2 regions of the Mycobacterium sp. IDUB_5 genome follow, and region 2 is predicted to be linked to the other one. Evidence: predicted binding sites of a transcription regulator. Region 2 holds the regulator's gene; the other holds the start of a gene.
What was found. Region 2 encodes LexA, which represses DNA repair genes until DNA is damaged. Its sites were predicted from a motif close to CGAACANNTGTTCG; they were not measured.
Positions count from the first base shown of each region.

Region 1: a site for LexA is predicted at 7,894-7,907, ahead of ACZY1G_RS24010 (HNH endonuclease signature motif containing protein). Genes of this name have one in related genera too.

Region 1 is NZ_JBVAXX010000007.1:304,365-319,969, reverse strand. Features, by position in the region: gene ACZY1G_RS24050 (acyl-CoA dehydrogenase family protein) at 1-374, shown strand, start outside; gene ACZY1G_RS24045 (MaoC family dehydratase) at 371-853, shown strand; gene ACZY1G_RS24040 (HpcH/HpaI aldolase/citrate lyase family protein) at 853-1,668, shown strand; gene pdhA (pyruvate dehydrogenase (acetyl-transferring) E1 component subunit alpha) at 1,769-2,848, shown strand; gene ACZY1G_RS24030 (alpha-ketoacid dehydrogenase subunit beta) at 2,850-3,869, shown strand; gene ACZY1G_RS24025 (dihydrolipoamide acetyltransferase family protein) at 3,866-4,996, shown strand; gene ACZY1G_RS24020 (enoyl-CoA hydratase) at 5,001-5,753, opposite strand; gene ACZY1G_RS24015 (acyl-[acyl-carrier-protein] thioesterase) at 5,767-6,519, opposite strand; gene ACZY1G_RS24010 (HNH endonuclease signature motif containing protein) at 6,531-7,889, opposite strand; gene ACZY1G_RS24005 (class I SAM-dependent methyltransferase) at 8,021-8,617, opposite strand; gene ACZY1G_RS24000 (PE-PPE domain-containing protein) at 8,623-9,861, opposite strand; gene ACZY1G_RS23995 (CocE/NonD family hydrolase) at 10,257-12,836, shown strand; tRNA gene ACZY1G_RS23990 (tRNA-Arg) at 12,860-12,933, opposite strand; gene ACZY1G_RS23985 (wax ester/triacylglycerol synthase family O-acyltransferase) at 13,009-14,499, shown strand; gene ACZY1G_RS23980 (HAD-IB family hydrolase/lysophospholipid acyltransferase family protein) at 14,517-15,605, shown strand, end outside.
Region 2 is NZ_JBVAXX010000006.1:435,932-451,536, forward strand. Features, by position in the region: gene ACZY1G_RS22135 (DUF349 domain-containing protein) at 1-701, opposite strand, end outside; gene ACZY1G_RS22140 (DMT family transporter) at 874-1,749, shown strand; gene ACZY1G_RS22145 (class III extradiol ring-cleavage dioxygenase family protein) at 1,774-2,460, shown strand; gene miaA (tRNA (adenosine(37)-N6)-dimethylallyltransferase MiaA) at 2,457-3,371, shown strand; gene dapF (diaminopimelate epimerase) at 3,376-4,251, shown strand; gene hflX (GTPase HflX) at 4,297-5,709, shown strand; gene ACZY1G_RS22165 (molybdopterin guanine dinucleotide-containing S/N-oxide reductase) at 5,699-7,978, opposite strand; gene ACZY1G_RS22170 (acyl-CoA dehydrogenase family protein) at 8,100-9,275, shown strand; gene ACZY1G_RS22175 (sunset domain-containing protein) at 9,413-11,569, shown strand; gene lexA (transcriptional repressor LexA) at 11,590-12,297, opposite strand; gene ACZY1G_RS22185 (LysM peptidoglycan-binding domain-containing protein) at 12,506-12,994, shown strand; gene nrdR (transcriptional regulator NrdR) at 13,152-13,616, shown strand; gene ACZY1G_RS22195 (PhzF family phenazine biosynthesis protein) at 13,623-14,315, opposite strand; gene ACZY1G_RS22200 (alpha/beta fold hydrolase) at 14,342-15,364, opposite strand; gene ACZY1G_RS22205 (proteasome assembly chaperone family protein) at 15,450-15,605, opposite strand, start outside.

The sequences.
Region 1 (15,605 bases), on a different contig from region 2:
GCTGCGTCGACGAATGCGTGAAGTACTCCAAGGAACGTCACGCGTTCGGCCGCGCGATCGGAACCAACCAGGCCATCGCGTTCAAGATCGCCCGGATGGAGGCCCGCGCGCACACCGCTCGCGCCGCGTACTACGACGCGGCCGCACTGATGCTGTCGGGCAAGCCGTTCAAGAAGGCCGCCGCGGTCGCGAAGCTGGTGTCCAGTGAAGCCGCGATGGACAACGCCCGCGACGCCACCCAGATCTTCGGCGGCTACGGCTTCATGAACGAGTACCCGGTGGCGCGGCACTACCGGGACAGCAAGATTCTCGAGATCGGCGAGGGGACAACGGAAGTGCAGCTGATGCTGATCGGGCGGGAGCTCGGACTGTGAACCGGGTGGTCGTGCAGCGGGGTCTGTGGTTCGAGGAGTTCGAGACCGGAGTGCTGTATCAGCATCGGCCCGGCCGGACGATCACCGAGGCCGACAACGTCCTGTTCACCACGCTGACGATGAACACCCAGGCGCTGCACTTGGACGCGGCGTTCTCCGATGCGCTGCCGCCGTTCCATCAGCGGCTGGTCAACTCGATGTTCACGCTGTCGACGCTGGTGGGCCTGTCGGTGGCGCAACTGACCCAGGGCACGATCGTCGGGAACCTCGGCTTCGGTGAGGTCGCGTTTCCCAAGCCGCTGTTCCACGGGGACACGCTCTACGCCGAAACCGAGGTCACCGACAAGCGGGAGTCCAAGAGCCGCCCCGGTGAGGGGATCGTGACGTTCGCTCACACCGGCCGCAATCAGCACGGCGACGTCGTCGCCACCGCGTCGCGAAAGACCATGGTGCGCAAGCGTCCTGACGGGGAGGCGTGATGCTCGACTCGCCCGGTCCGGGGTGGCTGTTCTGCCCGGCCGATCGACCCGAACGCTTCGAGAAGGCCGCGGCCGCAGCTGATGTCGTCATCCTCGACCTCGAGGACGGGGTGGCCGCCAAGGACCGGGCGGCGGCGCGCTCCGCGCTGATCGAGACACCGCTGGACCCGGCGCGCACAGTCGTGCGCGTCAACCCGGTCGGTACCGCGGACCACGCACAGGATCTCGAGGCGCTGGCCTCGACCGACTACGGCACCGTGATGCTTGCCAAGACCGAAACCGCCGACCAGGTGGCGTCGTTGGCGCCCCGTGACGTCATCGTGCTCGTCGAGACACCACTGGGCGCGCTGGCCGTGACCGAAACGGCGCGCGTCGACAACGCCTACGCCGTGATGTGGGGTGCCGAGGACCTGTTCGCGGTGACCGGCGGAACCGCCAACCGGTGGCCCGACGGCACCTACCGCGACGTCGCTCGCCACGTCCGCTCGCAGAGTCTCCTCGCTGCCAAGGCCTACGGCCGGCTCGCGCTGGACTCCGTCTACCTCGACATCAGAGATCTCGACGGTCTGCGCGCGGAGAGCGACGATGCGGTCGCGGTCGGGTTCGACGCCAAGGTCGCGATCCACCCGACGCAGGTCGCGGTCATCCGCGCGGCCTACTCGCCGACCGACGAGCAGATCGACTGGGCGCGTCGTGTCCTCGACACGGCCCGCAACGAACGTGGCGTCTTCGCTTTCGGTGGCATCATGGTGGATGCCCCAGTGCTTCGGCGGGCGGAGCGCATCGTCGCGTTGGCGCCCCACCCCGGCAGCTGACGGACAGACCTCCTACCAGAGGTCGGCACCGACCGCCCCTGCGCTGAGCACCTCAGTCGACTGACGGCGCGATCCGCCGCCAGTGACCCTAGGAGGCGGTATGGCCGGTGTCGTCGACCCGATTGCGCTCGTCGCGCCCGACGGCGCTCCGACGGCGGAGACCCGATACCGAAGACAGCTGCCTCCCGAGACCCTGGCCTGGCTCTATGAGTCGATGGTCGTCACCCGCGAACTCGACACCGAGTTCGTCAATCTGCAGCGTCAGGGCGAGTTGGCCCTCTACGCGTCGTGTCGCGGCCAGGAAGCCGCGCAGGTCGGCGCGACCGCGTGCCTGCGCAAGACCGACTGGTTGTTCCCGCAGTACCGGGAGCTCGGAGCGTTCTTGGTGCGGGGGATTTCCGCGCCTCAGTTGGGCGCTCTGTGGCGTGGCCGGTGGCATGGCGGGCTCGGGTTCACCGACAAATGCTGCGCGCCGATCTCGATTCCGATCGGCACCCAGGGCCTGCACGCCGTCGGTGCCGCAATGGCTGCCCAGCGCCTCGGTGAGGACAGTGTGACCGTCGCGTTCTTCGGCGACGGCGCCACGAGCGAAGGTGATGTGCACGAGGCGCTCAACCTCGCGTCGGTCTACCGGGCGCCGTGCGTGTTCTTCGTGCAGAACAACCAGTGGGCGATCTCGGTGCCGATGCACCGCCAGATGGCCGCGCCGTCGATCGCCCAGCGCGCCGACGGCTACGGCATGCCCGGGTTGCGTGTCGACGGCAATGACGTCCTCGCCTGTTTCGCGTTGATGAGTGACGCGGCCGCCCGCGCCCGCGCCGGTGGGGGGCCGACCCTGATCGAGGCGGTGACCTACCGGATGGGGCCGCACACCACCTCCGACGACCCGACCCGCTACCGCGACGACGACGAGGTGGACCGTTGGCGCGCACGGGATCCCATCGCCCGGTACCGCACCTACCTCGAGGGCGAGGGCATGTGGACGCAGCGATTGGACGATCGGGTCACGCACCGGGCACAACGGGTGCGCAGCGAGCTACGGGAGGCCGTGCTCAGTGAGCCCGACGCCGACATCCGAGAGGTGTTCGACACCGTCTACCACCGCATCACGCCCGATCTGGCCCGCCAGCGCGAACAGCTGATGGCCGAACTGGGCGCCGACACACTCGAGGAGGCGTGACATGACACAGCTGATCGAGCGGCCCTTCGGGTTCGATGACGCCGTGCCGGACGTGGAGACACTGTCGATGGCGCAGGCCATCAACAGAGCGCTCTCGGATGCGATGCTCGCCGACGACCGCGTGCTGGTCTTCGGGGAGGACGTCGCCACGCTCGGCGGTGTCTTCCGCGTCACCGACGGACTGGCCCAGAAGTTCGGCGATGGACGGTGTTTCGACACACCGCTCGCAGAGTCCGCGATCATCGGCATCGCGATCGGGATGGCGATCCGCGGTTTCGTCCCGGTGCCGGAGATCCAGTTCGACGGCTTCGCAGCGCCGGCTTTCGACCAGATCGTCAGCCACCTCGCGAAGTACCGCATGCGGACCCACGGCGACATCGACATGCCGGTGACAATCCGCATCCCGTCGTTCGGCGGGATCGGCGCGGTGGAGCATCATTCGGAATCCACCGAGACCTACTGGCTGCACACCGCAGGTCTCAAGGTCGTCGTCCCCTCCACACCGTCGGATGCCTACTGGCTGTTGAGATACGCGATCGCCGAACGCGATCCGGTGATCTTTCTGGAGCCCAAACGCCGCTACTGGGCCAGGGAACCCGTCGACACCCGCAACCCGGCGGAACCGCTGGGGCGCGCAGCGATCCGGCGTCCCGGCGAGGACGTCACCGTGATCACGTACGGCTCCCTGGTCGCCACGGCGCTGACAGCGGCCGAAACATCGACTGCCAGCCTCGAAGTCGTCGACCTTCGCACATTGAACCCGCTGGACATGGCCACGGTGACCTCGTCGGTGCGTAAGACCGGACGGGCCGTGGTGATGCACGAGGGTTCGCGCACACTGGGTTTCGGCGCCGAGCTGGCGGCGCGGATTTCCGAGGAGTGCTTCTACGAGCTGGAAGCGCCGGTACTACGCGCCACCGGATTCGACACGCCGTACCCACCCGCCCGGCTGGAACGATTGTGGCTGCCGGGCGTCGACCGGCTGATGGACTGTGTCGACGACGCGATGAGCCGGCCATGAGTGCGTCACGGGAATTCCTGGTGCCTGACCTCGGCGAAGGGTTGGAGGACGCCACGATCACCAGCTGGGCCGTCGCCGTCGGTGACGAGGTGACGCTGAATCAGACGCTGTGCACGGTCGAGACCAACAAGGCCGAGGTGGAGATCCCCAGTCCGTTCGCCGGGCGGATCGCCGAACTCGGTGGCGCCGAGGGGGAGACGCTACGGGTCGGCTCTCTGCTGGTACGCGTCGAGACAGTGGATGCGCCGCGGCGCACACCGGTACTGGTCGGCTACGGCGCCGACGACGCGCTCGACGGCAGCCGCCGCCGGGCCCGCACCAAGCCGCCGGTGCGCAAGCTGGCCGCCGACCTCGACGTCGACCTGGGTCGCGTCGACGGCTCCGGACCGGAGGGCATCGTCACCCGCGCCGACGTGCTCGCCGCGGCCGGCCCGGGAACCGATACGCCGGTGACGGGTGTGCGGCTGGCGACGGCACGACGAATGGCTCAGTCGCGCAGCGAGATTCCCGACGCGCACGCGTCGGTGGATGTCGACGGGACCGAGCTGCTGCGGCTGCGGGATCACTGCCGGTCTGTCGGCGCGACATCGGTGACCCCGTTCGTGCTGGTGTTGCGGTTGACCGTGGTGGCGCTGAGCAGACATCCCGAGCTCAACGCCACCTGGCTGGACACCGTCGACGGGCCACGCATCCACACCCATTCAGCGGTTCACCTCGGCGTCGGGGTGGCAGCGCCGCGCGGGCTGCTGGTCCCGGTGGTCAAGGACGCCCAGACCCGAACCACCCGCCAGCTGGGCGACGAGATCGCCCAGCTCGTGGCGGCGGCCCGCGAGGGCACGCTCGCGCCGGCGCAGATGCAGGGGTCGACGTTCACCGTGTCGAACTTCGGGGCACTGGGGCTCGACGACGGCGTGCCGGTGATCAACCATCCCGAAGCCGCGATCCTCGGCGTCGGTTCGCTGCGGCCGCGCGCGGTGGTGGTCGACGGCGAGGTGGTGGCGCGGCCGACGATGCGACTCACGTGCGCGTTCGACCATCGCGTTGCGGACGGGGCGCAGGTCGGTGCGTTCCTCGGTGAGCTGCGGGCGGTGATCGAGTCGCCGGCGGCGGCACTCCTCGATCTCTAGCGGTTCACCTGCGCTTCGCGGCGGCCAGACGTTCGGCGAACTCGGGAGACTCGATCGAGCGTGCCTGCGGGCCGATCTCGACGTCGACGGCCATGTGGTGCTGATGCATGTCGGTGATCCCGGGGTTGAACGTCGCCCGCATCGACGCCTTCGTCGCGAGGACGACATCCCGCGGCGCCGACGCGGGGCCGGCAGCAAGGCCGCGTGCGGCGGCGACGGGATCGTCGGCGAGCTCGAGCGCCAGCCCGTGCCGCACCGCTGCCTCGGCGTCGAAACGCATGCCGAACAGCAGCGCGGCCCTGGCGGCCTGGGGCCCGATTGCGCGTTGCAGCATGAACGTCGCTCCGCCACCGGGATGGATGCCCAGCTTCTGGAACCGAGGATCGAACAGCGCCTCCGGTCCGGCGATGCGCACGTCGGCGGCCAGCGCGAGGTTCAAGCCGGCGCCGACGGCTGGCCCGTTGACGGCGGCGATGGTCGGCAGGCTGCATTCCGCGACGGCGAGAAACCCGTCGTAGATGACCCGGAGCCCGTCCTCGGTGGCCTTGCCGAGTGCGGTCAGGTCAGCACCCGCACAGAAGGCTTTCCCCGCACCGGTCACGATCACCGCGTGCACGCCGGGGTCGGCCTCGGCGGCCTCCACAGCGGTGCGCAACGCCGCCGAACTCTCGGCGGTGACCGCGTTGCGGCGGTCGGGATCGTTGACGGTGATGACGGCGACTCGGTCGGTGACCTCGGTCAGTACCAGATCGGACATCGGCTCAGCGTAACTACAGGCTGCGCAGCAGCGCCGCGGCCCTGACGTCGCCGTCGACGGTCAGCGCGATGTGGACGTCGTCGCCGTCGCGAGTCCAGCCGAGGGTGACCTCTTCGCCGTACTTGATCGGTTTCCGGTACTCGACGACCGCCCGGTAGGGCGCTGTACACACCTCGGGTGCCAGGGCCATCACCTCGTGGATCGCGTGCCAGTAGGCGGTGTTGGTGACGTGCTCGAAGAGATCGATATCCGTGCGGCGCAACGCAAATGGCGCGGAGTTCTCGATAGTGTCGGGGTTGGTCAGCCATGGTCGCCACTTGAGGCGATGTTCGGTGGTCGTGGTGCCGAACTTCTCGAGCAGGGTGTCGGTGGCGCGTTGCGGTGTCAGTGTCTTGGCGTTCATCGCGATCCAGAAACCCTCGGTCTCGATGCGGCCGCCGTCGCTACCGACGAGGTCGACCCGCATGGTGCACCAGCGCAGCGACAGCGCCGAACACCATCGACTGAACGTCACCTCGTCGGGAAAGGCGATCGGCTCGATGACATCGATCACGGTGCGCTGGACGAGCCAATGCGGGTGCTCTTCCGCTTCGCCCGCGTCGACGAGGTTCTCGGCGCCCACCTCCTGGATGTAGCGGGCAACCCCGTCGAGGCGCAGGTTGAGGTCGTCACCGACATCGCCCGTCGCGACGCGCCACTCCGTCCGGTAGACGTATCCGGTGTCGGGCTGCGGGCTCAGCCGATGGTCGACGTCTTCAGTGCTCATCGCGAGCCAGCCTACGGTCCGTGGTCGTCTCCGGGCAGGAGGTGGCGTTCGGGGTGGTGGTAGCCATTGGTGCGGCGCCCGCCGGTGTCGAGGTCGGGTGGGGGGAGCCATTCGGCCTGGCCTCGCTGGTTGATGCGGGTGGTCCAGCCGGTCTGCTCGACCATCCGATTGTCGGGCCCGCACGCGAGGGTGAGGTTGGTGATGTCGGTGGGGCCGCCGGTCTTCCAGTCGTCGATGTGGTGGACCTGGGTCCAGTAGCCGGGCACCGAGCATCCAGGTCTCGTGCAGCCGCGCGCCGAGGAGTGCAGCATGATCCGCTGCGCCGGGCTCGCCAATCTCTTGGTACGCCCCAGATACAGCGGTTGATTGGTGTGCTGATCGAACACCGATAGGTAATGGTGCGCGTGGGAGGCCAGGCGGATCAGATCGGCCATCGGCAACAGCGACCCGCCGCCGGTGACCGCCACCCCCGCACCCTTCTCCAGTTCTTGCAGCGTGGTCGAGACGATGACGGTGACCGGTAACCCGTTGTGCGAACCGAGGTCTCCGGAGGACAACGCCATCCGTCCGACCGCGAGCCAGGCATCGTGATTGCGTTGCGCCACACTGCGGGAATCAGATCGCGCCTGCTCTGGTGCGGGTTCGCCCTCGACACAGGGCTTTTCGTCGTCGGGGTTGCACATGCCCGGTGCGGCGAGTTTGGCGTGAATCGCCTCGTAGTGCGCCCGGAACTCCGGGGTGATCCAGCCGGTGAGCCGGCTCATCCCGTCAGGCTGCTGGGCACCCAACTGAATGCCCCGCCGGCGGGCGCGGTCGGCGTCGGTGGGTTCGGGACCGTCGGCGTCGATCATCGCCGCCAACCGATCCGCCGCCTTGCGCAGATCCTCCGGCGTCAACCCTGCGCCGAGCGACGCCAACTGCCGGTCGGCGGCCGTGCGGGTGTCCACATCGACCCACACCGGCAACCCATCATGGAACTTGCTGATGACTGCGACATGATCGGCATCCAGGGCGCCCGCGGCCTGCGCGGCCGCGGTGGCCTCCCACCGAGGCGCCAACGCCTCCCCGGTCAACGCCTGCCGCGGACCCAACGCCGCGGCCTCAGCCAGGCGGCGTTTGGCGTCGCGTTCGGAGACCCGCAGCGCGGTGGTCAGCACCTTCTTCCACGACGCCTCACCCAACCGCCGCGGCTCCGTCTCGGCCACCAACCGAGCCAGGATCTGATGCTCCAACACCGGCACGGTGCGGACCAACGTCGTCACCTCAGCCATCAAGGCCACCAGCTCGCGATGCGACAACGCGTCGCAGGCGTCCTGCAGGATCGCCACCTGGCCCCGCATCACCCCTATCGCGTCCGCAACCACATCCATGACTCGAACACTAGTTCGAACCACCGACAAGAATGGCCCGCGCTGTGACCATACGGACGCACGGTGCGAATGAGGCCAAGATGTTCTCTCCGAGCTGGTCCGGCTCAGCGCGACTGCCACCGACAAGTGAGTCAGTCGCCGCGCGGCTTCTCCCACCGCATCAGGTAGCGGTAGTACAGCGCGCGGCGGATGTGCACACCCGGCAACACCTCGGCGGCGATGCGACGGATCTCGGCCAGGTTCTCGCGGGGACTCGCGACGGCCACCCCGATGTCCCGGGTCTCGTGGTGCCACCGCGACCCCACGCGCACAGCCGGCAGATGCAGCGCCGACCACAGCCAGTCGGTCACGGTGGTGTTCGCGCTCAGTCCGACCACCGCGAGTTCGCCGCCGGGCCGCACCATGTCGCGGGCAGCTTCCAGTGTGGTGCGCAGGTCGAGATGGTGCAGGCTTGCGACGAAGGTGATCAGGTCGAAACGTGCATCCGCTGCGGCATAGTCGGCGAAGGTGCTCTCGATGATCGACACCCCGTCGACGTCTGCCAGCCTGGCGCGTGCCCGTCGAATCGCCCCGGCATCGGGATCGATACCGACAACCGACTGGGCAACGGGCGCCAGGCGCTCGGCGAGCAGACCGTCACCGCACCCCACGTCGAGGACGTCACGGCCGCGGGCGAACGCGAGCACCCACGGGTGGTAGGCGGTGTTGTGATTCCAGTACTCGGTCATCCGCCTCAATCCGCGGTGCCGGTGCCGTCTCCATCTGCGGCGTCCCGCGAGTCGGCCGAGGTCGTCGAGTCCTGTTTGGGTTCAGTGACTTTCGACTGGTCTGCGGCCTCTTCGCGTGCAGCGGCCCGCGCGCGGATCCGCTCCAGCCGCCGCTCACGGCGCGTCTCCGCGGCGGTCGCCTTGTCGGCTTTGTCGGACGTCTCGACGTCGTCCTCGTCGGAGTCCTTGTCCGACAGTGCTTTCAGGCCGTCCCGGATGGCTCCCGGCACCTTGGACACGGTATCGGCCAGCTCGCCGACCGTCGGCATCAGGCGCGCCGGGCGGTAGCGGCTCGGGTCGGACGGGATCGGATTGTTGTCGTAGTACGCCGAATCCACGATGACCTTCAACAACGGCTCGCTGACATCGGCGATCGCGTTCCCGAAGGGCACCACGTCGCGAATCAGGCGCGCCAACGGCAACTCTTCGGTGGTGTAGGTGACGTAGGTCGTGTTCCCGCGCGTCGTCACGTAGGCGACCACACGGTCACCGTCGGGAGCGTCGCATCGCGCGTCGTCGCACGGCATTGCCTCGGCGCCGCTGGCCAGCACCGCGCAGGTGTTCGCGCCGCCGCAGGAGACGGTCGGCCGACCCTCGTTGTCCACCGGCAGGTCGATCTGATCCTGCTCCCGGTAGCCGTACAGGTAGGCGACCAGCGAGTTGACGTGCGCGACGAGGTTGAGCAGATCCGCGGGTGCGTTGGAGTTGTAGTTGTACTGATAGGCGATGTCGATGACGGCCTTGGCGGCGGTGTCGATGGGCGACGGGAACGGATTCACCCCGATCAGCGAGAACCACGGGTAGCGCGTCCCGAAGCCGCCGTCGGGGCGGGACACGTTGTTGTCGAGGACGAACACAGTGGACGGCAACGCCGGATCGTCGTCGCGGTCCTGGCGGGTCAGCACTACGCTGGCGTTCGCGGCACCCCAGCCAGACGCCAGGACCGCGTTCTCCTCGCCGGAGTGCGCTCGCAGCGCCGCGTCGATCGCTTTCGGACCCCCGCCGAACGGCACGCCGACCAGGTCGGGCCCCGGCTGGCCGCCGGGGTTGTACGGCGCCTGGTTGAACAGGCCGCCGAAGAAGTCCTCGTTGCCACTGCCGTCGGGGTGTGTCGAGCTGCCGACCACGATGAGCGCGGTCAGGTCGACAGGAAGGGCTGAGAAGGCCTGCGGGGCGACGGCGGCGACGCCTCCGACCGTTGCCACGACGCCAACTGCAGCGCTCGTGATGGCGCCGGCTCTGATCCGGCCGCTCGTGCGAGATCTCTTCATGCTCCCCATTCCCCCTCCGGAACGTTCGGAGGTCACCGTATCCCAGAACGCATGGCATGTGGTTTGCCGGAGATCGCTCGTCGAGGACATGTTGGAGCGCCGGTCCCGCCGGCGTCTGCGTTGTCAACCGCCGAACGGAGTTCGCTAGGCATGGGCGGGCGTGCGCAGGAGAGGTCACGTGCGATGTCAATAGCGTTGTGCCGGAGGCAGAAAAGTGTCAGGTTCGGACAATTGACGCCGTCACAAATCAGTGGCCGGATTTCGCTTTGATCATGTGGACGCCGGCGTAGTGTCTGCCCCGGTTCCGAGGTACAGCGGAGGTCCTGGTCATGAGTGCTGCTAGCTATGTCGGTCGCGTGGGTGGTCTTGCAATCGCCCTGGGGGTGGGAACCGCGATCATCACCGGGCAGGGCGTCGCCTACGCCGACGACACCGAGTCGTCGACGTCGCCAGCGTCATCGTCGGTGTCCTCCCCAGGGGACTCCGTACGCGGCGATACGGTCACGCTCGACAAGCGGCCTCTGGGCAAGCATCGGAGCACCGAGCGCACATCGCTGTCCGACACGGTCAAGGGCATCGCCGACCGGGTGGCCGAAGAACGTCAGAAGCGGGCCGACGCCCGAGCGGAGCGCGCCGACGAGGCCGATGAGACATCCGGCGGGCGCCGTCAGAAGCGGCACGAAACCGTTACGCAGCAGCAGGATTCGCCGAAGGTCGACGAGGTCTCGACCTCCTCCGTCGACACCGAGCCCTCCGCCGAACAACCCCGCGTGCTGTCCTGGCTGCAGACCCCCCGCGCGGTTGCGGGCCGCCAGCCGGTCACCGAACCTCGGGTGCAGACCACGCTGTGGACGCCGGCTGCCCAACAGGCACCGGCTCAGACGGTCGTGTCCGGCCTGCTGTCTGCGCTCGACCGGGCGCTCAGCCCGGCGTCGTCGGGCAACGGATCGGCACCGGTCGGTGGCTCGCTGTCGGATCTCGTGCTGCTCGCCGGCGCTCGCCGGGAGTCCGCGCTCGCGGCTATCGACGACTATTCCGTCCAGGTCGTCCAGGGCGTCATCGGCGGCTGCGTCGTGGGCATGACGTGCACTACCGCCGATGGCTCGACCTACACGGTCATCGATCGCCCGAGCAACGGCGGCAAGCTCACGCTTGACGCGACGACCGGGGCGTTCCGTTTCCTGCCGTACGCCGACGAGACTGCCACCAACGGACCGAGCGGCATCGAGACCTTCTCGGTGCTCGTCGCCCAGAACACGAACTTCACCACCGCGATCACCGGCCTGCCGATCATCGGCTCGAGTCTCATCACGCCGGTCGTCCAGCGGCTGCAGCAGGCGGGTGTCCTCTCCGGCCTGCTCGGCACCGCTGAGCTGCAGGACATCTCGGTCGACATCACCGGCCTGCGTGCGGGTGCGCCGATCGCCTTCACCACGTTCGTGACGTCCTGGGACGGCACGAAGATCAGCACCAACTTCTTCCCGGCGCTGGCCGGCTCGCCGGACCTCGGAGCGCCGGGATACGAGACCATCTTCAACGGACCCGGATTGGCGGAGCCGGGTGCGACCGATCCGGCGGACCCCTTCGTCTCGACGTTCCGCTCCTTGGGCTACAACGTCGTCACGTGGGACCCCCGCGGCGAATTCGCCTCCGGCGGCCTGCTGCAACTCGACAGCCCGCAGTACGAGGGCCAGGATGTCACCGAGCTGATCAACTGGGTGGCCACGCAGAGCGGCGTCCAACTCGACAAGGCCGCCGATCCCACCATGGGTATGGTCGGCGTCTCCTATGGCGGCGGCATCCAATTCGTCACCGCTGCAAGCGATGACAGGGTCGACGCCATCGCGCCCGGCTGGGCGTGGAACACGCTGCCCGATTCGCTCTACCCGCACAGCGCATTCCGCACGTCGTACGCCGGACTGCTGTTGCTCGGACTGATCGAGACCGGAGCGCGGATCAATCCGCAGATCTACGGCGGCATCCTCACCGGCGCCTCGCTGGGCATCCTCACTCCGAGTCAGATCCAGCTGCTGCAGAACAGCGGCCCGGGGCAAACTGTGCGCAACATCAAGATCCCCACCCTGATCATCCAGGGCACCGTCGACGTGCTGTTCCCGCTGCATCAGTCGATCCTCAACATGGGCTACATGGCCAACAACCCGAACGTGAAGCTGATCTGGTACTGCGGAGGCCACGGCACCTGCCTGCCCGGGCAGGGCAACGGCGACGCCGACGACGTGTGGTTCCTCACCCAGACCGCCGTATGGATGCAGCGCTACGTCAAGGACCTTCCGATCCCGGCTGATCCGTACGCGTTCGAGTGGACCGATCAGAACGGCGACCGCTGGGCATCGGTCACTCGGCCGACGGCGAGCAACTTCTACGACGCCGAGAGCAAGGTGCCGGCGACGGTGTGGGACACCGGCAAGACGCTGCCGATCATCCCGTTCATCGGCGGCTCGGGCCCGCAGCCGGAAATCCCGCTGCCGTACGGATTGGGCGCCGGGTCGGTCGCGACCAACGCGGTCACGATCCCGCTCACCAATCCGGGAGATGGGGAGGCGAATGTCGTCGGCGCCCCGCACGTGGAGATCAACTACAGCGGTCTGGGAAGCAGTCGCCACATCTACGCCCAGGTCGTCGACAAGAGCACCGGGCTGGTCGTCGGGAACATCGTCTCGCCGGTGCCGGTCACCCTCAACGGTCGCGATCAGGTCGCCGAGATCGATCTCGAGGACATCGCCTACACGATGACGCCCGGCAGTGAATTGGAGCTGCAGATCTTCACCACGGCAACGCCGTTCCTGAACTTCACGCAATTCGGGTTCGTGCACATCGACAGCGTGGAAGTGACGCTGCCGACCACGTCGGCAGGGGTCAACCAGGGGCCGAACCTGCTGGCGGTGTGAGAGCGGCCGAGTAGAGCGGGAAGCGCCCCCGGCAGGAATCGAACCTGCGACCTAGGGATTAGAAGGCCCTTGCTCTATCCAACTGAGCTACGGAGGCAACGCCCGAGGAGTGTATCGCGAGCAGCACCTAAAGCCGCTCCGTGTCACAGGGCAGCCGACTAGCGTGGTGGCCATGCCTAACCCGCCGGACCTGGACGCGGCTGGACTCCCCGAAGAGCTCAGCCCGCTCGACCAGATCCTGCACCGCGGTGAGGCCAACCCGCGGACCCGCTCCGGCATCCTGACCGTCGAACTGCTCGACACCACTCCCGACTGGGACACCTTTCGCGCCCGCTTCGACACCGCCTCCCGCAAAGTGCTGCGGCTGCGGCAGAAGGTCGTGATCCCGACGCTGCCGACTGCGGCGCCGCGCTGGGTCGTCGACCCGGACTTCAATCTCGACTTCCACCTCCGCCGCGTCCGCGTTCCCGAGCCGGGCAGCTTCCGGCAGGTGATGGATCTGGCCGAGGTGGCCGCGCAGTCACCACTGGACATCTCCCGACCGCTGTGGACCGCGACCCTGATCGAGGGGGTGCATGACGGTCAGGCCGCCTTGATGGTGCATCTCAGCCACGCCGTTACAGACGGGGTGGGCGGGGTCGAGATGTTCGCGAACCTCTACGACCTCGAACGTCACCCGCCGAGACAGCAGGTGCCGCCGCTGCCGATCCCCGCCGACCTGTCGCCCAACGACCTCATGCGCCAGGGGCTCACCCGCCTGCCCAGCACCATCGCCGGCGGTGTGCGCGACGCGCTCTTCGGTGCGGCGCAGGCGGTCGGCCACGTGGTGCGCGACCCGGTGTCGCGGTTGGGCAGCGTCATCGACTACGCGATGTCCGGCGCCCGGGTGATCGGCCCGGTCGCCGATCCGTCACCGCTCCTGCGCCGTCGCTCCCTCTCGAGCCGAAGCGACGCCATCGACATCGAGTTCGGCGACCTCCACCGCGCGGCCAAAGCCGCCGGCGGCTCCATCAACGACGCGTACCTCGCCGGCCTCTGTGGTGCGCTGCGCCTCTACCACCAGGCCAAGGGTGTTCCCGTCGACACTCTGCCGATGGCCGTCCCGGTGAACCTCCGCTCCGAGGCCGACCCCGCGGGCGGGAACCGGTTCGCCGGCGTCAACCTCGCCGCGCCGATCGGGCTCACCGATCCTGCCGTGCGCATCCGCAACATCAGGACGCAGATGACGCGTAAACGCGACGAGCGCGCGCTCGACATGGTCGGTGCGATCGCGCCCGTCGTGTCCCTATTGCCAGACAGCGTGCTGGAGTCGATGGCCGGCTCCATCGTGAACTCCGACGTCCAGGCCAGCAACGTGCCGGTCTACGCCGGCGAGACGTTCATCGCCGGTGCCCAGATCCTGCGGCAGTACGGACTCGGCCCGCTGCCCGGCGTGGCGATGATGGTCGTGCTGATCTCTCGCTCCGGCTACTGCACGGTCACCGCGCGCTACGACCGCGCCGCGGTCACCGACCCAGCGCTGCTGGCGCGATGTCTGCTGGCAGGCTTCGATGAAGTTCTCGCGCTCGGCGGCGAGGGGCGCGCCCACCCGGCGACGTTCACCGACGAGTCTGCATCACGCTTGTCCGAGACCGCCTCGACGAAGGGAAGTGCCGCACAGTGAGCCCTGACAATCCCCAGATGCGCCTTCCGGGTTCGGTCGCCGAGATCGAAGCCTCCCCGGAAGGGCCCGAGGTCGGCGCGTTCTTCGACCTCGACGGCACCCTGGTCGCCGGGTTCACCGGCGTGGTGATGACCCAGGACCGATTGCGGCGGCGGCAGATGTCGGTGGGTGAATTCATCGGGATGGTCCAGGCCGGACTCAATCATCAACTGGGACGCTCGGAGTTCGAGGACCTGATCGGCAAGGGCGCCCGGATGCTGCGCGGCAACTCGGTGGAGGACATCGACGAACTGGCCGAGCGGCTGTTCGCCCAGAAGATCGTCGGCCGCATCTACCCCGAGATGCGGCAGCTGGTGCGCGCCCACATGGCGCGTGGCCACACCGTCGTGCTGAGCTCGTCCGCGCTCACCGTCCAGGTGGAGCCCGTCGCTCGGTTCCTCGGCATCGACAACATCCTCAGCAACAAGTTCGAGACCGACGAGAACGGTTTGATCACCGGCGAAGTCGAGCGACCCATCATCTGGGGACCGGGCAAAGCCCGCGCCGTGCAAGAGTTCGCCACCGCCAACGGCGTCGACCTGTCGAAGAGTTACTTCTACGCCGACGGCGACGAGGACGTCGCGCTGATGTACCTCGTCGGCAACCCGCGGCCCACGAACCCGGCGGGCAAGATGGCTGCGGTCGCCGCCAAGCGCGGCTGGCCGATTCTGCGGTTCAGCAGCCGCAGCGGCGCCAACCCCGTCGCGCAACTGCGCACCGCGGCCGGGATCGCCTCGATGGTGCCGGTGGCCTGGGGTGCGTTGGGCGTCGGATTGCTCACCCGCAACCGGCGCAGCGGCGTCAACTTCTTCACCTCGGTTTTCAGCCGCACGCTGATGACCGCGGTCGGCATCAATCTCAACGTGCTCGGTGAGGAGAACCTGACCGCGGAGCGGCCCGCGGTGTTCATCTTCAACCACCGCAACCAGGCCGACCCGATGATCGCCGGTCGGCTCGTCAGCGACAACTTCACCTCGGTGGGCAAGAAGGAACTCGAGAACGACCCGATCGTCGGAACCATGGGCCGGATCATGGACGCCGCGTTCATCGATCGTGACGATCCGCAA
Region 2 (15,605 bases):
GAATACCGCTTCCACAGCGCGTCGTCGGTCTTGCGGTCGACCCCGCTGATCGTCTTCCACTCGTCGAGGATCGCGCGCAACCGGTCACCCGCGGCTTTCCACTGCGTCGCCGTGGCGGCCAGCTCCTCGGCCTCGACGGCAAGGGCCTCCTTGCGCGCCGTCTGCTGTGCGCGGAACTCCTCGCGCTTGGCCTTCTCCTCCTGCGAGGCGCTGTCGGCCTGGGTGACGATCGCCGCCAGCCGCTCCGACAACGAATCGACATCGCCGAGCACGTGAGCCTCGGGCAGGCCCTCGGCCAGTGCCACGGCGGCGGTGCGGATCTTGCGGGCATCGCCCGAACCCGACGCCAGCCGGCGCTCGAGGAGGACCACCTCGGTGTGCAGATCGTCGAAGCGGCGCCCGAAGTGCGTGTAGGCGGCTTCGGCGTCGCCCGCCTGCCACGATCCGATCTGGCGCTCGCCGGCGGCGGTGATCAGCCACACCGTGCCGTCCGGGTCGACGCGGCCGAAACGGTGCGGGTCGACCGACGGCACCGTCGCGACGACCGGTGCGGCTGCAGGTGCCGCCGGGCGCGGAACGGGACGTGCCGGGCCCGGTTTGGGCCTGGTGCTCGACGGGCTGGGGCGTGGCGGGGACGCCGTCGCAGCGCCCGTCTCGGGTACGCCGGTGCCTGCGGATTCGCCCGGTTCGGTCGTCGTCATGTCAGCTACCTCGTGTCTCCGCGCGGGGTCCCGCGCACCTGCCGCGCAGCGCGGCGCCTGAAGATGGTGTGACCGCTATTCAAACAGGTCGCCCGGCGCTGCGCCCACGGCTTGGCGTCCGCGGTCTCTACGCTCGGTGCGGAATCGGATCGGGCGGGCGGGGAGGTGGCCGATGGCCAAGGCGGAGATCGCTGCTGTGCTGGCGTTGGCTGCCGCCCTGTTCATCGCCATCGGCGACGTCATCCACCAGCGCAGCGCCCACGACGTCACCGACGAACCCGTCGGCCACGTCGAGCTGTTCGGCCGGTTGCTCAGAGACGGGCGATGGTGGCTGGGTAGCGGGGTGGCGGCCGTCGGCTTCGCGTTGCAGGCCGCCGCGCTGGGCCTGGGGTCGGTGCTGCTGGTGCAGGCGCTGCTGGTGACCTCGCTGCTGTTCGCGCTGCCGATCAGTGCGCGGCTGTCGCACCGCCGCGTGACGAACTGGCAGTGGCTGTGGGCGGCGCTGCTGGCTGCGGCGGTGGCGCTGATCGTGACGGTGGGCGATCCGACCGAGGGCGCGTCGCGGGCATCGCTGCACACGTGGGTGTGGGTGGCCGCCGTGCTCGGGCCGGCCCTGGCGGTGTGCATGCTGGTCGCGCAGATCGCCTCACCCACGGTCAGCGCTGTGCTGCTGGCGGTGGTGTCCGGTGCGCTGTGGGGACTGTTCGCGGTGTTGACCAAAGCCGTGGTGACCCGCCTGGATCTGGGCAGCTGGGAGGGGGTCGGCACGCTGCTGAAGACCCCGGAGCTGTATGTCTGGGCGGCTGTCGCGATCGCGGGCACCGCGATGCAGCAGGCGTCGTTCCGGTCGGGGGCGTTGACGGCGTCGCTGCCCACGATGACGGTCGCCGAACCGGTCGTGGCGAGCGTGCTGGGCGTCGTCGTGCTCGGCGAGACGCTGCGTCCCGGGGAGGCCGGGGTCTTCGTTCTGGTCGTCGCGGTTGTCGTGATGGTCGTGGCGACGGCGGCCTTGGCCCGCGGGGAAGCGGCCACACGAGAACCCGGGTGAGGTGCGCCCGTTAGGTTGGTGTCCGTGTTGACGGCCATCGCGATCGTTCCGTCGCCGCCGGTCATGGTGCCCGAACTGGCCGGTGCGGTGGCCGCCGAGGTCGCCGACCTGCGTACCGCGGCGGCGACGGCGGCCGGCAGACTGCCGTCCCGCTGGGTTGCTGTCGGGGTCGCGGCCACCGACGCGGTGATCGGGCCCGACGCCGTCGGCACCTTCGCCGGATACGGGGTCGACGTGCCGGTCCGGTTGTCCGACGGGGCCGCCGGCCCTCCCGATTCCCTTCCGCTGGCTGCGCTGATCGCCGGCTGGCTGCGAGGTCTTGTCGCTGCCCCTGCCGTGGTCGAGGTGCGCACCTACGCCGACCGCACCTCGCCGGAGGCAGCCCTGGCTGCGGGTCGGGCGTTGCGCCGCGAGCTCGACACCGCGCGCGAGGCTGTCGGGGTGCTCGTCGTCGCCGACGGCGCCAACACGCTGACCGCGGCCGCCCCCGGCGGCCACGACCCGGATTCCGTTCCGGTGCAGACCGCCCTCGACGACGCGCTCGCCGGCGGTGACACCGCCGCGCTGGCCGGTGTGCCCACCGGGATCGTCGGCCGGGTCGCCCACCAGGTGCTCGCCGGACTGGCCGACTCCGGACCCCGCTCGGCCGAGCAGCTCTACCGCGGGGCGCCCTACGGCGTCGGGTACTTCGTCGGTGTCTGGACACCGTGATCCGACCGCTGGCGATCATCGGCCCGACCGGCACCGGCAAGTCCGCGCTCGCGCTGGCCGTCGCCGAGGTGATCGGCCATCCGGTCGAGGTCGTCAACGCCGACGCGATGCAGCTCTACCGCGGGATGGACATCGGCACCGCGAAGCTGCGCCCCGAGGAGCGGCGGGGGATAGCGCACCACCAGCTCGACGTGCTCGATGTCACCGAGACCGCGACGGTGGCCCGGTATCAGCAGGCCGCGTCCGAGGACGTGGAAGCGATCCTGGCGTGCGATGCGGTGCCGGTGATCGTCGGCGGCTCCATGCTCTACATTCAGTCCCTGCTCGACGAGTGGTCGTTTCCGGCGACCGATCCCGCCGTGCGGGCCCGGTGGGAGGCGCGGCTGGCCGAGGTCGGCGTCGCGGGCCTGCACCGTGAGCTCGCCGAGGTCGACCCCGCCGCTGCGGCGTCGATCCTGCCCAGCGACGGGCGGCGCATCGTGCGGGCCCTGGAGGTCGTCGAGCTGACGGGACAGCCGTTCGCCGCGTCGGCGCCTACCATCGGGACACCGCGGTGGAACACCGCGATCATCGGATTGGACTGGCCCACAGAGCATCTCGATGACCGTCTGGCTCAGCGCACCGACGCCATGTTCGCCGCGGGTCTGATCGACGAAGTGCGTGTGCTGCAGGCGCGCGGACTGCGCGACGGCGTGACAGCCGCCCGGGCTCTCGGCTACGCGCAGGTCCTGGCCGATCTCGATGCCGGCGGCGACGGCATGGCCGCCCGAGAACCCACCTTCATCGGCACCCGCCGCTACGTGCGCAGGCAACGGTCGTGGTTCCGTCGCGACCACCGCATCACCTGGCTCGACGGTTCGGCCGCCGATCTCGCCGTCAGCGCCGTGCGCATCTGGCGGGACGTATCCTGAGCTGGTGAAGTTCGCCAAAGGGCATGGCACGCAGAACGACTTCGTCGTGCTGCCCGACGTGGCGGCCGAGCTGACGCTGACACCCGCCGCGGTCGCCGCGCTGTGTGATCGCAGGCAGGGTCTCGGGGCCGACGGTGTGCTGCGGGTGACCACCGCGGGTGCGGCGCAGGCCGCCGGAGTGTTCGATCGCCTGCCGGAGGGCCTCACCGCCGACGACTGGTACATGGACTACCGCAACGCCGACGGGTCCATCGCCCAGATGTGCGGCAACGGGGTGCGGGTCTTCGCGCACTACCTGCGGGCCAGCGGACTGGAAGCGCGCGACGAGTTCGTCGTCGGCTCGCTTGCCGGGCCGCGTCCGGTGGTGTTGCACAGCGTCGACCCGGTGCGCGCCGAGGTCACGGTCGAGATGGGTAAAGCCAACGTGCTCGGCTCGGGCGCCGCCACGGTGGGCGGACGGTTGTTCGACGGGCTCGCCGTCGACGTCGGCAACCCGCATCTGGCCTGCGTCGACCCACAGCTGACGGCCGAGGCGCTGGCGGCGTTGGACGTCGCTGCGCCAGTGAGCTTCGACCACGAACAGTTCCCCGACGGCGTCAACGTCGAGGTGCTCACCGCCCTGGACGCCGACCGTGTCGTCTCGATGCGCGTGCACGAACGCGGCGTAGGGGAGACCCGATCCTGCGGCACCGGAACCGTTGCCGCAGCGGTCGCCGCACTCGCCCAGCGGGGCACGCAGACCGGCGAGGTCAGCGTGCACGTCCCGGGTGGCGCCGTCACCGTCACCGTCACCGACGCGACCAGCTACCTGCGCGGACCCTCCGTCCTGGTCGCCCACGGCGAGCTCGCCGCGGAATGGTGGGCCACGCATGACCGTTAAAGAAAGTGCATGAACAGTGTTTTCCGTGCGAACCTTGATTCGCCTATGACGTATCCCGAATTCCGCAACGACATCCCCAGCTCGGGTGAACTCGCCCTCGAAGAGCGCTCGGCGCTTCGCCGCGTCGCCGGGCTGTCCACCGAACTGGCCGATGTCTCCGAGGTCGAATACCGCCAGCTGCGCCTCGAACGCGTGGTTTTGGTCGGGGTCTGGACCGACGGCTCGGCCGCCGACGCTGACGCCAGCCTGGCCGAACTCGCCGCACTCGCCGAGACCGCCGGCTCCGAGGTTCTCGAAGGCCTCATCCAACGCCGCGACAAGCCCGACCCCGCCACCTACATCGGCTCCGGTAAGGCCGCCGAGCTGCGCGAGATCGTCGTCGCCACCGGCGCCGACACGGTGATCTGCGACGGTGAACTCAGCCCCGCCCAGCTCAACGCGCTGGAGAAGGTCGCCAAGGTCAAGGTCATCGACCGCACCGCGCTGATCCTCGACATCTTCGCCCAGCACGCCACCAGCCGGGAGGGCAAGGCCCAGGTCTCGCTGGCGCAGATGGAATACATGCTGCCCCGGCTGCGCGGTTGGGGTGAATCGATGTCCCGACAGGCCGGTGGCCGCGCCGGCGGTGCCGGTGGCGGCGTGGGTACCCGCGGCCCCGGCGAGACGAAGATCGAGACCGACCGGCGGCGCATCCGCGAGCGGATGGCCAAGCTGCGTCGCGAGATCAAGGACATGAAGAAGATCCGCGACACCCAGCGCAGCGGCCGCAGGCGCAGCGAGGTGCCCTCGGTCGCGATCGTCGGCTACACCAACGCTGGCAAGTCGAGTCTGCTCAACGCGCTCACCGGTGCGGGCGTGCTGGTCGAGAACGCGCTGTTCGCGACCCTCGAGCCCACCACGCGTCGCGGCCAGTTCGACGACGGCAGACCGTTCGTCCTGACCGACACGGTCGGGTTCGTGCGGCACCTGCCCACCCAGCTGGTCGAGGCCTTCCGCTCGACGCTGGAAGAGGTCGTCGACGCGGAACTGCTCGTGCACGTGGTCGACGGCTCCGATGTGAATCCGCTGGCCCAGATCAACGCCGTGCGCGCGGTGATCAACGACGTGGTCGCCGAGTACGGCATCGCCGCGCCGCGAGAACTGTTGGTGGTCAACAAGACCGACGCGGCGAGTGGGTTGATGCTGGCCACACTGCGGCGCGCGCTGCCCGAGGCGGTCTTCGTCTCGGCGCACACCGGCGACGGACTGGACCGGCTGCGGGCCAGGATGGCCGAACTCGTCGTCCCCACCGACATGGCGGTCGACGTGACGATTCCCTACGACCGCGGGGATCTGGTCGCGCGGGTGCACGCCGAAGGTCGCATCGACGCCACCGATCACACCGAGGCGGGAACGCGGATCACAGCACGGGTCCCGGTCGCGCTGGCCGCCGGCCTCACCGAGTTCGCTACCTACTGACGAACCGCGGCGGCTGGTGCGCGCGCACCGGAGGCGGTGTCGCGGTGTACTTCTCGATCTCGACCAGAACGTGTGCGCCCGTGCAGCCACGCGCCAGCGACGACGTGCCGATGTCGTCGGTGAGCACGTTGGGGTTGCCGTGGACGCACATCGCATCGGGGTGGGCGGGGTCGAGCGGGTCGTACCACGCCCCGGTCGAGAGCTGTACGACTCGTGGCCGCACCCGATCGTCGACGAGCACCCCGGCCAGGCAGGCGCCGCGGTCGTTGAACACCCGCACCACATCGCCGGTGCTCACCCCCCGCGCCTCCGCGTCCGACGGATGCATCCGGATCGGCTCTCGCCCAGCCACTTTCGAATCCTGACTGGTCTTTCCTCCGTCGAGCTGGCTGTGCAGCCGGGCCGCAGGCTGGTTGGCGACCAGGTGCAGCGGATAGCGCCGGGCGCGCGAGCCGCCGAGCCATTCGGAGGGTTCGAACCACGCCGGATGCCCCGCGCAGTCCGGATACCCGAAACCGTCGATGTCTTCGGAGAAGATCTCGATCAACCCGCTGCGCGTGCCGAGCCGGTGCGCGACCGGGTCGGCGCGGAAGTCGGCCAGGAGGGTCAAGCCGTCCTCGACCGGGAGTCTCACCTGCCCCGCAGACCAGAACTCGTCGAACGTGGGCACCTCGAAATCGAGTGTCTGTGACCATGTTTCGTAGAGGTGGCGCAGCCACTGCGCAGAAGTCCGCCCCTCGGTGAACTCGGCTCCGACGCCGAGGGTGTGCGCGAGTGCGGCGAAGGTGTCGTAGTCGTCGCGGGCATCGGCGTAGGGCTCGGTCAGACGGGGCATCGCCATCAGCACCGGATCGTTGCGGGACCCCGAGAAGTCGTCGCGCTCGGCGAACGTCGTCGACGGCACGACGATGTCGGCATGCCTGGCCATCGCCGTCCAGTACGGGTCGTGCACCACCACGGTGTCGACACGGCTCAGCGCGCGCCGCAACCGCGGAATGTTCTGATGATGGTGGAACGGGTTGCCGCCGGCCCAGTACACCAGCCGGATGTCGGGATAAGTGAGCCGTAACCCGTTGTAATCGAACGGTTCTCCGGGGTGGAGCAGCATATCGCTGATCGCGGCAACGGGGATGAACGAGGTGACGGGGTTGAGTCCCTGCGGCAGGCGGGGCAGCGCACAGCGCAGTGGCGGCAGCCCCGGCTCGTTCATCGACCCGTAGCCGTGGCCGAATCCTCCGCCGGGCAGGCCGATCTGGCCCAGCATCGCGGCCAGCGTCACCCCCATCCACGGCGCCTGCTCGCCGAACCTGGTGCGCTGCAACGACCAGCTGACCGTGACGATCGTGCGATGTGCGGCCATCTGACGAGCCAGCGTGGTCAGGTCCTCGGCGTCCAGCCCGCAGAGCGCAGCCGCCCACTGCGGCGACTTGGGCACGCCGTCGTCGGTGCCGAGCAGGTAGCGCTCGAACCGCTCGTACCCGGTGCAGTAGGTGGCCAGGAACTCGTGGTCGGCCAGCGACTCGGTGGCCAGCACGTGCGCCAGAGCCAGCATGATCGCCACGTCGGTGCCGGGCACGGGTGCGAACCAGTCGCACGGTCCGTCGACGTCGTCGCGCAACGGGGAGAACGACACGATCCGGCCGCCGCGTTCGCGGAAGCGGTGCAGCGCGTCCCGGGCCGGATGTGCCGTCGTACCACCGTGGTTGACTCCGGTGTTCTTCAGCGCCAGCCCGCCGAAGCACACCAGCAACTCGGTGTTCTCGACGATGACGTCCCAGGAGGTGGACCGCTTGAACAGGTCGTCGTGCGTGCCCACCACCCGCGGCATGATCACCCCGGTGGCGCCCAGGCTGTAGGAGTGCCGGGAAAACGTGTAACCGCCGAGGCAGTTGAGGAAGCGGTGAACCTGGCTCTGCGCGTGATGGAATCGGCCGGCGCTCGCCCAGCCATAGGAGCCGCCGTAGACGGCGGCGTTGCCGTGGCGGTCGATGACGCGGCGCAGTTCGGCGGCGAGGAGTTCGGTGAGTTCGTCCCAGCTGACGGCGACGAAGTCGTCGGCGCCGCGGCGGGTGCTCGGCCCCGGCCCGTCCTCGAGCCAGCCGCGCCGCACCGCAGGGCCGGTGATGCGCGAGGAGTGGCGCACCGAACCGGGCAGATTGCCCAGTGCGGGAGACGGGTCGGTGTCGCCGGCGATCGGGGCGACGGACGCGACGTCGCCGGCCTCGACGGTGGCGCTGAAGGCGCCCCAGTGCGTGAGGCTGGTGCCCATGGGGCCCGAGTGTAGGGCGGCCGCGCGGATCTCACGCGCCGCCGTGCGCCGCCGAACGACCAACCATCCGGTTGGGTGGGGTACCGTGGCGGCAATCCGATCACCGACGCGAGGAACCTCCATGGGCTCTGCAGCCGAAAAATCCGTCATCGCCTACGAGCGCACGCTGTTCGAGCCGGAGCACGAGATGTTCCGCGACTCCTTCCGCACCTTCCTCGAGCGCCACGTCGCGCCGTTCCACGATCAGTGGGAGGCCGCCAAGCTGGTTGACCGCAGCGTCTGGGTCGAAGCCGGCAAGCAGGGCTTTCTCGGTATGGCGGTGCCCGAGGAGTACGGCGGCGGCGGGGTGACCGACTTCCGCTACAACACCGTCATCACCGAAGAGGTCACCGCGGGCCGGTACAGCGGCCTGGGCTTCAGCCTGCACAACGACGTCACCGCGCCGTACTTCATCCGGCTGGGCACCGAGGAGCAGAAGCAGCGCTGGCTGCCGAAATTCTGCAGCGGTGAATACATCAGCGCGATCGCGATGACCGAACCGGGCACCGGCAGTGACCTGCAGGGCATCAAGACCCGGGCGGTACGCGACGGGGACCACTACGTACTCAACGGCTCCAAGACCTTCATCACCAACGGAATCCTGTCCGACCTGGTGATCGTGGTGGCGCAGACGGACCCCGACAAGGGTGCGCTGGGCTTCTCGCTGTTGGTCGTCGAGCGCGGCATGGAGGGCTTCGAGCGGGGCCGCAAGCTCGACAAGGTGGGTCTGGACGCCCAGGACACCGCAGAGCTGTCATTCACCGACGTGAAGGTTCCGGTCGAGAACCTGCTCGGCGAGGAGGGGCAGGGTTTCATCTACCTGATGCAGAACTTGCCGCAGGAGCGCATCAGCATCGCGATCATGGCCGCCGCGGCCATGGAGGCCGTACTGGCAGGCACGCTGCAGTACGCCAAGGAGCGCAAGGCGTTCGGCAGGCCGATCGGCAGCCAGCAGAACAGCCGATTCCTGTTGGCGGAGCTGTCCACCGAAGCCACCGTGGTGCGCATGATGGTCGACGAGTTCATCGGGCTGCACCTCGAGGACAAGCTGACCGTCGAGCAGGCCGCGATGGCCAAGTGGTACTCCACCGAGAAGCAGGTCCACCTCATCGACCGCTGCCTGCAGCTGCACGGCGGATACGGCTACATGCGCGAGTACGACGTCGCGCGCGCCTACCTCGACGCCCGGGTACAGACCATCTACGGCGGGACCACCGAGATCATGAAGGAGATCATCGGCCGCAGCCTCGGCGTCTAGCCGGGCGGTGGCATTTTCCGGCACTGTGCGGCGAGGTGGCTTGGTAAACAGGGTCCACTGACGCAGAGTGAACGCACGCGGTAATTTTCGCTGAACCGTGATGGAGTTACCTCAGTCGCCGACCACGGGGAGGATGAATGACCCGGCAGCCGATGCCGCGTCGACGTGGGTCCAGTCGTTGGGCCGTCGGATTGCTGGGGGTCGCCGCAGCGCTCCTGCTCTCCCCGGTCGCCACCGCGCAACCCGACGTCGACGCCGGCAACGCGATCACCGCCACGTGGCAGGCCACCGGCGGTGACACCGGTCCGCTGGGGCCTCCCTCCGGCGACGTCTACCCCGTCGGAACGGGATTCGCGCAGAACTTCGCGTCCGGCAAGGTCTTTTTCACGCCCGCGACCGGCGCGCACGCCATGCAGGGCGCGATTCTCGAGAAGTACGAGTCGCTCGGCGGTCCCGCCGACAGCGATCTCGGGTTCCCGACCATCGACGAGGGGCCCGGGCGCGCACCCGACAGCCGAAACAGCACATTCAGCGCGTCGGACAACCCGGTGATCTTCTGGACTCCGAACACCGGCGCACACGTGGTCCGCGGTCCGATCAACGCAGCCTGGGACAAACTCGGCGGCTCGTCGGGTGTCCTGGGTGTCCCCGCGGAGGACGAGACCTACGACGGCGCGGCGGTGACGCAGAAGTTCACCGGCGGCCAAGTCTCCTACGACGGGCGCACCAAGAAATTCACCACCGACCCGGCAGATCTGGCCGGGCAGCTCACCGATGTCTCCGTGCCGGACGACCCGGTGGCTGCGATCAACGCAGCCCGCCGGGCGGCGGGGGGCCCGCTCGGACCGTTGGGTGCCAGCGAGGGTGAGCCCTACAAGATCGGCTCCGACGGTCTGGGTCAGGACTTCGTCAACGGGAAGATCTTCTACAGCCCCGCGACCGGCGCGAACGTCGTGACCGGCCAGGTGCTGGCCAAGTACGAGAGCGTGGGCGGCCCCGAGGGAGACCTCGGATTCCCGGTGACCGGCGAGGTGGACGGCGGCGTCGCCCCGGCCAGCAGAATGAGCAGCTTCGCCGCGGCGGACAAGCCGGTGATCTTCTGGACGCCCGACTACGGCGCGGTGATCGTGCGCGGTGCCATGAACGCGGCGTGGGAGAAGCTGGGCGGCGCCACCGGCACGCTCGGTGCACCGGTGTCCGATCAGACCCAGAGCGGCGACGCGATCACCCAGAAGTTCAGCGGCGGCGCCATCACCTATGACACCGGCACCAAGCGATTCAGCACCGAGCCGGCGAATCTCGCTTCGCAGCTCGTCGGCCTGGACGTTCCGGGGCAGGAGGCGACACAGCCCATTCCGTCGGCGCAGGGTGGTGACACCGGGTCGGGTGACGGGGTCCGCTGGACGTGGTGGTGGCTGCTGGCGGTCATCCCGGTACTTCTCGTCCTCGCGGTGGTCGGGCTGGCGGTTGTTCGGCGTCGAGGTCGCGATCGCGACGGTGACTCGTTCGCGCTGCCTCCCTATGACGCCGATGATCACGACGCCGGTGGCTACGACCGGGAGTCGTCGGATGTGGGGGAGGACGCGCTGTTCGCCGATCGCTACGCGCGTGAGGGTCTCGGGTCGGTGGCTCCCGCCGCGCGGCCCGGTACGCCCGCCGAAGGTCACGAACCGAGCGGGTTGCACCTGTGGGGGCTCAGCGAGTCCGCAGACACGGACCGTCCCGCCACGGTCGATCGCGATGCCGATCCTTTCGTCGAGCAGGACGACCCCGATTCGGTCGACACCGCACCGACCCGGATTCAGTCCGCGACCGACGTCCCCGTCGAGCAGCACGACTACGCCGTGGCTTCGGGTTCCGACAACGCTGTCGACGAGGAACCGGTCGACGAGGAACCGGTCTACGAGGAACCGGTCGACGAGGAACCGGTCGACGAAGAACCGGTGTACGAAGAGTCGTCGTACGAGGACGAGGCTGACGAGAAGGACGCCGATTCGGACCACGTGGCCGTCACCTCGGCGTTTGCGGCAGCGCCCGCTCTCGAGCGGGACGCCCTCAACGACACCGGTAGGCACGCGCGGATCGATGACGATGACATCGCGCCGATGGGCACCGCGTTGCACCTGCCCCTTGACGACCCAGACACCATTCCCGACGGGTATCCGATCAAGGCCGACACCCGATCAGGTCTGTACTGGAGTCCCGACAGCGCCGAGTACGACGAGGCGCGGGCCGAAATCTGGTTCGCCACTGAGGAGATCGCCCGCACCAACGGGTTCGTCCGCGGAAGCTGACGAACCGCGTCGGTGCCCCGTCAGATCTTGCGGATGACCGTCACGACCTTGCCGAGCACGGCAGCGTCATTGCCGGGGATGGGGTCGAAGGCCGGGTTGTGCGGCATGAGCCAGACCTGACCCTTGGTCCGTTTGAACGTCTTGACCGTAGCTTCCCCGTCGATCATGGCGGCGACGATGTCGCCGTTGTCGGCGACGTTCTGCTGGCGCACCACGACCCAGTCGCCGTCACAGATCGCCGCGTCGATCATCGACTCACCCACGACCTTCAACAGGAACAGGGAGCCCTCCCCGACGAGCTCACGGGGTAGCGGGAACACATCCTCGACGGCCTCCTCGGCGAGGATCGGTCCTCCGGCTGCGATCCGCCCGAGGACCGGCACGAATGTGGGCTCCGGTAGGGCGTCGGAACCGGCGACCTCGGTCGCGACGACCGGAGTGGCGGGTGCGTCATCGATGCCGCGCACGTCGACGGCCCTCGGCCGGTTCGGGTCACGGCGCAGGTAGCCCTTGCGTTCGAGTGTGCGCAGTTGGTGCGCCACCGACGAGGTGGACGTCAGACCGACGGCGTCGCCGATCTCGCGGATGCTCGGTGGGTAGCCCCGGGTGGTCACCGACGAGCGGATGACGTCGAGGATGGTGCGTTGACGGTCGGTCAGACCTGCCCCGCGCTCACGTCGGTTGGCGGAGTCCGTACCGGCCGAGGTGTCGCTGCTGTCGTCGCTCATGACCACGAATGTAACGCGCAGCGCACGCGGAATCAAACATGTGTTCGAGGCGTGTCGCGAGCAACCGGCGCCGAAAGTTCGCCCGCGGCGACTTGTCGGTGCCCTCCGTTAGCGTTCGCAACAGTTCGATCACATGTTCTATCGATCGAACACTTGATCGAGTAATGTTCGAACACAAGAGCGAATCCACGGAGCGAAAGGCACTCAGATGACCGTTCTCCACACCCCCGATGTTCGTCAGCCCGCAGGCCGCGTCGCACGTCCCGTGCGGATCGGGCCGGCCAGCGCGGTCGCGCCCAGCGGGCGCGCTACCAGGACGGCTCGGCAGCGGCATCACCAGCGTCCCGGCGGCGCACGCCTGAGCTATCGCGGGAGCGGCGTGCTGGTGTCTCGTGCGTCGCACCGGCGCCGTCCCATCACTCCCGCCGCGACGGTCGTTCTCGCGCTCGTCGCCGGCGCCATCACGTTGTGGCTGGGTCTTGTGGCCCAGGCGGGCGGTGTGGTGGGACCGCAGGTCGAGGTGCCGGGTCGGTTGGCCGTCGTCCAGGTGCACACGGGGGAGTCGTTGCAGCACGTCGCCGAACGCGTGGCGCCGCACGCGCCGGTGTCTGATGTGGTCGCCAGGATTCGCGAACTCAACCAGCTCGAGACGGTCGCGCTGACCGCCGGACAGACGTTGATCGCCCCGGTCGCCTGACCGCACACAGGTAGTCCAGCGGGCAGGCAGCATGGTGGCGATCGTGGACATCTCGCCTTGGAACGCGCCGATGGGTCTGGTGCTGAGCTCCGCCCTGCTGCCGCAGGTACGCTCGAAGACGTTCGAAGTGTTCCGTCGGTGCGGTGAAGGAGCAGTGGTGCACTGTCCGTTCTGCCGCCATCCCGACTCACGGGTTGTCGATTCTCGAGAGACCGACGAGGGCCAGGCCATTCGTCGCCGCCGATCCTGCCCCGAATGTGGGCGCCGGTTCACCACCGTGGAAACCGCGGTGCTGGCCGTGGTGAAGCGCAGCGGTGTCACCGAGCCGTTCAGTCGCGAGAAGGTGATCAAGGGCGTGCGGCGAGCGTGCCAGGGGCGGCAGGTCGACGACGACGCGCTCAATCTGCTCGCTCAGACGGTGGAAGATGCCGTGCGTGCGACCGGATCTCCTGAGGTACCCAGTCACGAAGTCGGTCTTGCGATCCTGGGCCCCTTACGCGATCTCGACGAAGTGGCCTATCTGCGATTCGCCTCGGTGTACCGGTCCTTCTCGTCGGCCGAGGACTTCGAGCGTGAGATCGAGGCGCTACGCGCGCACCGCGAGGTGTCCGCGGGCAGCTGAGATCGCTCAGTCTATCTCGCGGTGTCCGTCCTCGACCACGCGCCCGGCCACCTGAACCCACCCTTGTGGGCTCCACACCGTCTGAATGACCGAGCCGCGGCCCTGAACGATGGTGAGGTCGCGACTCAGATACTCGGTGATGCGCACGGCCGCAGCACCGGTCGCTTCGTCCTCGCGAATACCGAGCCCTGGGGCGAACATCCGTGACTGAATGGCTCCCGCCTCTCGGTCGCGCCAGGTCCACAGATAGTGCTCGTCGACGTCGCCGTCGCCGAAGTCCTCGGGGTCGGCAGCCGCCAGAGAATCGACGCTGTCGATGTCGTAGATCGCGAATTCGGGCGCCCATTCGGCACGCGCGCTCACCATGGTCAGGTCATCGGCGTAGTCGACCTGGACGATGCCGGCAGGCACCTGCAGCGTCCGGATCGGCGTGCCCTGATGTTTGAGCCACCATGCCGCGCCGACGGTCGGATGCCCGGCGAAGGGCAACTCGGTTGTCGGGGTGTGGATGTGAGCATGCGCCGTGTGCGTGCCGAGCTCGGGTGTGGTGACGAAAATCGTTTCGCTGTAACCCAATTCGGCTGCAATGCCCTGCCGATCCGCGGGGGATACGGTAGCGGAGTCGATGACGCCGAGAGGGTTACCGAAGTCGCCGTTCTCGTCGGTGAAGACACGCAGAACGGTCACGTGGATCGCCATGAGCCGATGCTACGTCGTCGGCGCGCTCAGGTGGCGCTGCGCTCGTCTGCGCCCATCGCATCGAGAACAGCGACGCGAGTGTCCACCGAACCCGACAGCGCGCTCTCTTCGATCCCGGTGCGCAACAGCGTGCGCAGATACTCCTGGTCGTACACCGCAGGTTGGGTTCCGTCGATGAACTTCTCGACCACCTCCACGAAGCGGTCCGGATCGTCGTGGAAAGGGAAATGCCCGGAGCCCGGGAAGATCTCGAGCCGCGAGCCTGGCATCGCGGTATGGGCCATCTCGGCATGGTCGACCGGAATCACCGAATCGCAGCTGCCCCAGATCAGTTGCACCGGTACGGACTGCGTCAGATAGCAGCGATCGAGCATCGTGACGACCTGGCCTCGCCAATCCACGACGGCCCGCAACGTGCGTGCGAATGCCGACGAGGCCGTCGGCTCCGGCAGATCGGCGAGGATTCGCAGCATGTCCGGGATGTCGCGGCCCACGCCGGTCGACCCGAACATCGCACCTCCGAGGCGGCCCACGAGCTGCAGGGCCGGGAGCACCAACGGCAGTCGCAGCAGCGCAAGGGCTTCGGTGCCCATCGGAAGCGACGCCACCCGCAGCGCGATGTTGACGTCTTTGGTCACTCCGCCTGCACCGACGAGGATGAGCCTCTCGACCAGCTGGGGGAACTGGTAGGCGAACTGCATGGCCACGCCGCCGCCGAGCGAGTGCCCGACCACGGTGACACTGTCGATGCCGAGCACGCTGAGAAGGTCCCGCATGCCGTTGGCGTAGGCGGCCACCGAATAGTCGGCGCGCGGTTTGTCGGACTTCCCGTGGCCGAGGAGATCGGGGGCGATCACCGTGAACCGCTGCGCAAGCGCGGTCTGCACCGTGCTCCAGGTGGTGGAGTTGTCACCGATTCCGTGGATCAGCAGGATCGCGGGCCCGGAGCCGGCGATGCGATAAGCGCGCCGATATCCGTGGATCGTGCGGAACTGCAGCGTCGGCGTCAGTTCGCGCACCGTGCGCAGGTTCGGCTTGCGTTCGGTCATCGCCCCAAGTCACATGTCATGTCGCCCACTCCGTCGTCGGGACAGCTACGCACGGACCCCGGCGGGCCCGCTGGACCCGGTACGACTACGAGCTGTCCCGGGGGTCGTCCTTGTCTTTGTCCTTCTGGTACTCGCCGGCCTGCTGAGCGAGGAACCGCTCGAATTCGGCACCGAGTTCGTCGCCGCTGGGCAGGTCCTCATCGCGCGCGAGAAGAGACCGGTTCTCTTGTGCGGCGACGAA